Salinarimonas sp.: one gene and its partner. The protein of the gene in region 1 interacts with the protein of each later gene in a pairwise test. Links are inferred from orthologs where the notes say so. Each region holds a gene or a part of one and is shown on either strand. Other genes may lie near its edges.

The links.
Region 2: the proteins of trkA (region 1) and ptsN interact in binary tests that used the Escherichia coli proteins (3 or more experiments, as listed by UniProt). The link is inferred for Salinarimonas sp. from one-to-one orthologs.

Annotation. Positions count from the first base shown.
Region 1 is NZ_CP157794.1:890,980-894,264, reverse strand. Bases 176-3,146 are described here. They hold trkA (Trk system potassium transporter TrkA), read left to right. Parts: upstream 176-953; coding sequence 954-2,339; downstream 2,340-3,146. Other genes in these bases: ABL310_RS04125 (TrkH family potassium uptake protein), read left to right, coding at 2,343-3,146; ABL310_RS04135 (hypothetical protein), read left to right, coding at 176-418. Outside these bases: more of ABL310_RS04135, read left to right, coding at 1-175; more of ABL310_RS04125, read left to right, coding at 3,147-3,285. UniProt on the Escherichia coli protein: Part of the constitutive potassium transport systems TrkG and TrkH. May regulate the transport activity of TrkG and TrkH systems. Binds to NAD(+) and NADH.
Region 2 is NZ_CP157794.1:4,570,095-4,573,341, forward strand. The notes cover bases 1-2,933. They hold ptsN (PTS IIA-like nitrogen regulatory protein PtsN), read right to left. Parts: upstream 1,733-2,933; coding sequence 1,268-1,732; downstream 1-1,267. Other genes in these bases: purL (phosphoribosylformylglycinamidine synthase subunit PurL), read right to left, coding at 1-1,195; hpf (ribosome hibernation-promoting factor, HPF/YfiA family), read right to left, coding at 1,890-2,483; rpoN (RNA polymerase factor sigma-54), read right to left, coding at 2,615-2,933. Also shown: more of rpoN, read right to left, coding at 2,934-3,247. UniProt on the Escherichia coli protein: Seems to have a role in regulating nitrogen assimilation.

The DNA of each region.
Region 1 (3,285 bases):
GCAGGCCCGCCACACCGGCGAGGAGTACTACGAGGACGCCATGGAGTACGGCCGCGAGGCCTACGAGGCGAGCCGGGGCATCCTGCGGGAGAACCCGCTCCTCGTCGGCGTGCTCGGCCTCGCCGCCGGCCTCGCGCTCGGCGCGCTCCTGCCGCGCACGCGCCAGGAGGACCGGTATTACGGCCCCTATGCCGACGACCTGCGCCATCGCGGCTACGACTACGCCCGCGAGGCCCAGGAGCGCGGCATGGACTACGCCCGCGACGCCATCGAGCGCGGCCGCGACTACGCGCACCACGCCTTCTCCGAGGAGGGCGGCCACCCCGTCCACGAGGAGGAATGGCGTCGCGAGCGCAGCTTCGAGGAAGACGCCGCCCACCGCACCAGCCCGGGCGGCGGCGAGCCGCGCCGGCACTGAGGTAGGGGGGAGCTTCCCCCCCTACCGACGCCTCCCGCTCCGGCAGGGACGTGGCGCCTGTCGGGGCGGGCGCGGCGCCCCCCTTTCTCCTTCCCTGTAGGGGAAGGTGTCGCCGCGCGCAGCGCGGTGACGGATGGGGCGCGCGGCACGCGCGTTCGGCGAAGCCGAATTCGACGGGTGAGCCGGTCGCAGCCGCTGGTTTCCGCTTCGCGGAACGCGTCGCTTCGCGCCGCGCCCCATCCGTCTCGGCTTCGCCGAGCCACCTTCCCCTACAGGGAAGGAAAGCCGGAGCCTCGGTCGGCGCTCGATGACCGTCCGCCGCGAGCATTCGCCGAGGCGCCGTCCGCCGCTCGCCTCCCCTGGAGAGGCCGCCCCCCGGGGGCGGCCTCTCCGCGTTCATCCGCGCCTTGTCCCTGCCTCCGCTTCGTCGTAAACACGGCGGCGCGGCCGTCGCCCCGCCGGGCGGTCCGAACCTCTCATCCGCAGCGTGGGGACGCCTCGCGTCGCGGGCGTTGAACTCTTCGACGAGCAGGGCATGAAGATCGTCGTCTGCGGCGCCGGACAGGTGGGATCGACCATCGCGCGCCATCTCGCCAACGAAGGCATCGACGTGACCGTGGTCGACGCCGATCCCGGCCAGGCGCGCCGGGTAGACGAGAGCTACGAGGTCCGCGGCATGGTGGGCCACGCCTCGCATCCGGAGGTGCTGGAGCGCGCCGGCTGCCGCGAGGCGGACATGCTGATCGCCGTCACCCGCTCGGACGAGGTGAACATGGTGGCCGCCCAGGTCGCCTACTCGCTCTTCCGCGTGCCGCGCCGCATCGCCCGCGTGCGCCATCACGGCTATCTCGACCCCTATTCCCGCGCGCTCTACGCCGCCGACCAGATGCCCATCGACGTCGTCATCTCGCCCGAGCTCGAGGTGGCGAACGGCATCGCGCGGCGGCTGCGCACGCCCGGCGCCTTCGACACGGTGCCGCTGGCGGAGGGCCGCGTGCAGCTGATGGGCATCCACACCGACACGCCGGGCTGCACGCTCACCGGGCGCACGCTCGCCGAGGTGCCGCAGGTGATGCCCGATCCGCACATGATCGTCGTCGCCATCGTGCGCGACGGGACGGCCTTCGTGCCCAAGGGCGCCGACCGCATCGAGAAGGGGGACGACGTCTACGTCGTCACCGAGCCCTCCCGCGTCGACCGGGTGATGGCGGTGTTCGGCCACGAGGAACGGGTGGCGCGGCGCGTGGTCATCGTCGGCGGCGGCAACGTCGGCCTCAACCTCGCCAAGATGCTCGCCCGCGAGGCGCCCTACGTGCGCCTCAAGATCATCGAGAATTCCCGCGACCGCGCCGAGATCGTCTCCCGCGAGCTCGGCGACCGCGCCGTGGTCCTCCACGGCGACGCGCTCGACACCGAGGTGCTCGAGGAGGCGAACGCCGGCTCGGCCGAGACCGTGGTCGCCGTCACCAACGACGACGAGACCAACATCTTCTCGTCCGTGCTCGCCAAGCGCATGGGCTGCAAGCGCGCCATCACGCTCGTCAACAAGACGAGCTACGAGCCGATCATGCCCTCGCTCGGCATCGACGCCGTGGTCTCGCCCAACGCCATCACCATCTCCACCATCCTGCGCCACGTGCGCCACCGTTCGGTGTCGGCGCTCTACACCCTGCGCGAGGAGTTCGGCGAGGTGATCGAGGCGCGTGCGCAGGCCGGTTCGAAGCTCGTCGCCGGGCCGATCAACAGGATCGGCCTGCCCGACGGCATGCTGATCGGCGCCGTGGTGCGCGGCGAGCAGGTCGTCATCCCGCACGGGGACTTCGTCGTGCGCCCGGGGGACGCGGTCATCGCCATGGTCACCTACAAGGCGCTCAAGAAGGCCGAGGCCTTCCTCGCCGGCAAGTCGCCCGACGAGCGCTGACCCGTGGCGCGCGTCTCCCTCGACACCTGGGCGCCGCCGGCCCTCCGCCCGATCATGCTCCTCGTCGGCGGCATGCTGCTGGCGCTCTCCGCCGCGATGCTGATCCCCGCGGGCTTCGATCTCTACGCGCGCAACGAGGATTGGCGCGCCTTCGCGCTCTCCTCGATCGTCACCTTCGCCTGCGGGCTCGGGCTCGTGCTGATCTCGCGCGCCAAGCTCGCGGGCGGGCTGACGCTGCGTCAGGCCTTCGTGCTCACCCCGCTGACCTGGCTGACGGTGGCGCTGTTCGCGGCGCTGCCGCTCTACTTCTCGGACTACGCCCAGCTGCGCGACAGCTTCACCAACGCCTTCTTCGAGAGCGTGTCGGGCCTCACCACCACGGGCGCGACCGTGATCGTCGGCCTGCAGGACGCGCCGCCGGGCGTGCTGATCTGGCGCGCGCTGCTGCAATGGATGGGCGGCATCGGCATCATCGCGACCGCGATCGCCATCCTGCCGGCGCTCGGCGTCGGCGGCATGCAGCTCTTCCGCACCGAGAGCTCCGACCGCTCGGAGAAGGTGCTGCCGCGGGTGCGCGAGATCGCCACCGCCATCGTCTCGCTCTATGTCGGCTTCACATTGGTCTGCGCCATCGCCTACCGGCTCGCCGGGATGAGCGGCTTCGACGCGCTGGCGCATGCCTTCACCACCATCGCGACGGCGGGCTTCTCGACGCACGACAACTCGCTCGGCAATTGGGTCAACCCGGCGGTGCACTGGATCGCGATCTGCGGCATGCTCGCCGGCGCCGTGCCCTTCGTGCTCTATGTGCGCCTGTTCCAGGGCGAGCTCGACACGCTGCGCAACAGCCAGGTGCGGGTTCTGTTCGGCTTCCTCACGGTGGTGATCGCGCTGATGGCGCTGTGGCTGGTCTCGTCGGGCCGCTACGAGATCGGCGACGCCGTCC
Region 2 (3,247 bases), 3.7 Mb from region 1 along the record:
CGGGCGCCGAGACGTCCGCCGGCTCGATCGCCGGCCGCCTCGGCGAGGGCTCCCACGGGCGGTCGTAGACCGGGGCCTCGTCGCCGAGCTCCTTGATCGGCAGGTCCGCCTCGATGCGGCCCTGGTGCTTGACGACGAAGCGCAGCGTGTCGGTGGTCCTGCCGATCACCGCGAAATCGAGCCCCCACTTGGCGAAGATCGCCTCCGCCAGCGCGCGCTTGGAGGGCTCGAGCACCATGAGCATGCGCTCCTGGCTCTCGGAGAGCATCATCTCGTAGGCGGTCATGCCCTCTTCGCGGCAGGGCACGGCGTCGAGCTCGAGCTCGATGCCCAGATCGCCCTTGGCGCCCATCTCGACCGATGAGGAGGTGAGGCCGGCCGCGCCCATGTCCTGGATCGCGACGACGGCGCCCGTCGTCATCAATTCGAGGCAGGCCTCGAGCAGCAGCTTCTCGGCGAAGGGATCGCCGACCTGCACGGTGGGGCGCTTCTCCTCCGCGCTCTCGTCGAAGGAGGCGGAGGCCATCGTCGCGCCGTGGATGCCGTCGCGGCCGGTCTTGGAGCCGAGATAGACGATGGGGTTGCCGACCCCGGTCGCCTTGGCGGTGAAGATGCCGTCGGTCCGGGCGAGGCCCACCGCCATGGCGTTGACGAGGATGTTGCCGTCGTAGGCCGTGTGGAAGCCCACCGACCCCGCGACCGTGGGCACGCCGAAGGAATTGCCGTAGCCGCCGATGCCGGCGACGACGCCGGAGACGAGATGGCGCGTCTTCGGGTGATCGGGGGAGCCGAAGCGCAGGGCGTTCAAGGCCGCGATCGGCCGCGCGCCCATCGTGAAGACGTCGCGCAGGATGCCGCCCACCCCGGTCGCCGCGCCCTGATAGGGCTCGATGAAGCTCGGGTGGTTGTGGCTCTCCATCTTGAAGACGCAGGCGAGCCCGTCGCCGATGTCGATGACGCCGGCGTTCTCGCCGGGCCCCTGGATCACCCACGGCGCGGAGGTCGGCAGCCCGCGCAGGTGGATGCGCGAGGACTTGTAGGAGCAGTGCTCGTTCCACATCGCCGAGACGATGCCGAGCTCGGTGAGCGTCGGCTCCCGGCCGATCAGCGCGACGAAGCGCTCGTATTCCTCGGGCTTGAGGCCGTGCTCGGCCACGAGCTCCTTCGTGATGGGGGGCGTCTTCGGATCGGTCATGGTCGGGGTCCCGGCTGATCGCACGGCCTTAACGGCTGGCGCGCGCGGACGCAATCGGCGGGGACCGACTGATCACGCGGCGGCCGGCTCCGAATTCTCCGTCAGCACGGCGTAGATCGCGTCGGCGTCGTGCGCGGAGCGCAGACGATCGAGCACGCCCGGCCGGCGCAGCACGCGGGCGACGCGGGCCAGCGCCTTGAGATGGTCCGCCCCGGCGCCCTCGGGCGCGAGCAGCAGGAACAGCACGTCGACGGGCATGCCGTCGATGGCGTCGAAGTCGATCGGCTTCTCGAGCCTCGCGACGAAGCCGAACAGCCTGTCGAGAGAGGCGAGCTTGCCGTGCGGGATGGCGATGCCCTCGCCCACGCCCGTCGAGCCGAGGCGCTCGCGTTGCAGCAGCGTCTCGAAGATCTCGTGCTGGTCGAGGCCCGTCAGGCCGGCGGCATGGGAAGCGAGCTCCTGGAGAGCCTGCTTCTTGCCGCCGACCTTGAGCGCGGGCGCGATGGCGTTCGGGGAGAGGATTTCGACAAGCGGCATGACGATCGACAGGCTCGGGCGGCTCGGCGGGCGACGGGCGCCTTCGGACGGGGACCGAAAAGGCAAGGTTCGCGCCATCGTTCGCGGCATCTCCGAGATCGCAGCTCCTCGTGATCGGCCCCCGGGACGAGCCGCGGGGACGGTTGCGCATCCGGCGTCAGCGCGCCGATTCGGGCGGATCGATCCAGCCGATCGCCCCGTCGTGGCGGCGATATACGACGTTCATGCGGCCGGTGCCAGCATGGAGGAACACGAGAAACGGCGCACCCGACAGGTCGAGCTCGAGCACGGCGTCCGAAACGGATCGGGTGTGGAGCGCCCGCGTCGATTCGGCGATGACGACGGGATGGTACTCGGCCTCGGGCGCCTCGGCCTCCTCCTCGACGTCCTCCGTGGGCGCCTCGAGGATCGCGTAGGCCGCCTCGATCGGCGCGATCTTGTTGCCTTTCAGGTCGGACTGGTGATCACGCAGGCGGCGCTTGTGCCGGCGCAGGCGCTTCTCGATGCGATGCGCGGCCGAATCGAAGGCGGCGTAGGCGTCGTGCGCCATGCCCTCCGATTCGAGGGTGACGCCGGTCGGCATGTGGATCACGCACTCGGTGCGGAAGCCGGTGCCTTCCTTCTCGACCGTGACGTGGCCGGTCACGTCGCCGTCGAAATACTTCGCGATCGCCGCGTCGACGCGGTCCTGGACCTGGGCGCGCAAAGCCTCGCCGATGTCCATGTTCTTGCCGGAGATGCGCAAGGCCATTCTCGTCTCCCCCTCTGCGGACGGGCTTGGCGCCGTTCCCTTGAGCAAGTGGTAAGGAGGGGCGCGGCGTTCGTCAACGAACCGTCCGGCGAGACGGTCCCGCACCCGCGGCGTTTAGCCCCGCGCGGGCGTCAACCGCCCTTCTCCCGGCGACGCTCGATGGAGGACGGAATACGCAGCGATTCCCGGTACTTGGCGACCGTGCGCCGCGCGATGTCGATGCCGTCCTTGCGCAGGATCTTGACGAGCTGGTCGTCGGAGAGGATCGCGCTCGGCGCCTCCGCGTCGATCAGCTGCTTGATGCGGTGGCGCACGGCTTCCGAGGAATGCTGGTCGCCGCCGACGCCGGAAATGGCGGCGGTGAAGAAATACTTCATCTCGAACGTGCCCCGCGGCGTGCCGATCGACTTGTTCGAGGTCACCCGCGAGACGGTCGATTCGTGCATGCCGATGGCGTCGGCCACCGTCTTCAGGTTCAGCGGGCGCAGATGCGTCACGCCGTTGGCGAAGAACCCGTCCTGCTGGCGCACGATCTCGCTCGCGACCTTGAGGATGGTCTTCGCCCGCTGGTCGAGGGAGCGGGTGAGCCAATTGGCGTTCTGCAGGCACTCGGTGACGAAGGCGCGCTCCGTCTCGGTCTTGGCCGAGCGGGCCACCCGCGTGTAGTATGCCTGGTTCATGAGCACGCGCGGCAGCGTGTCCGGGTTGAGGTCGATCAGCCAGGAGCCGTCGGGCGCGGGCCGCACGAAGACGTCGGGCACCAG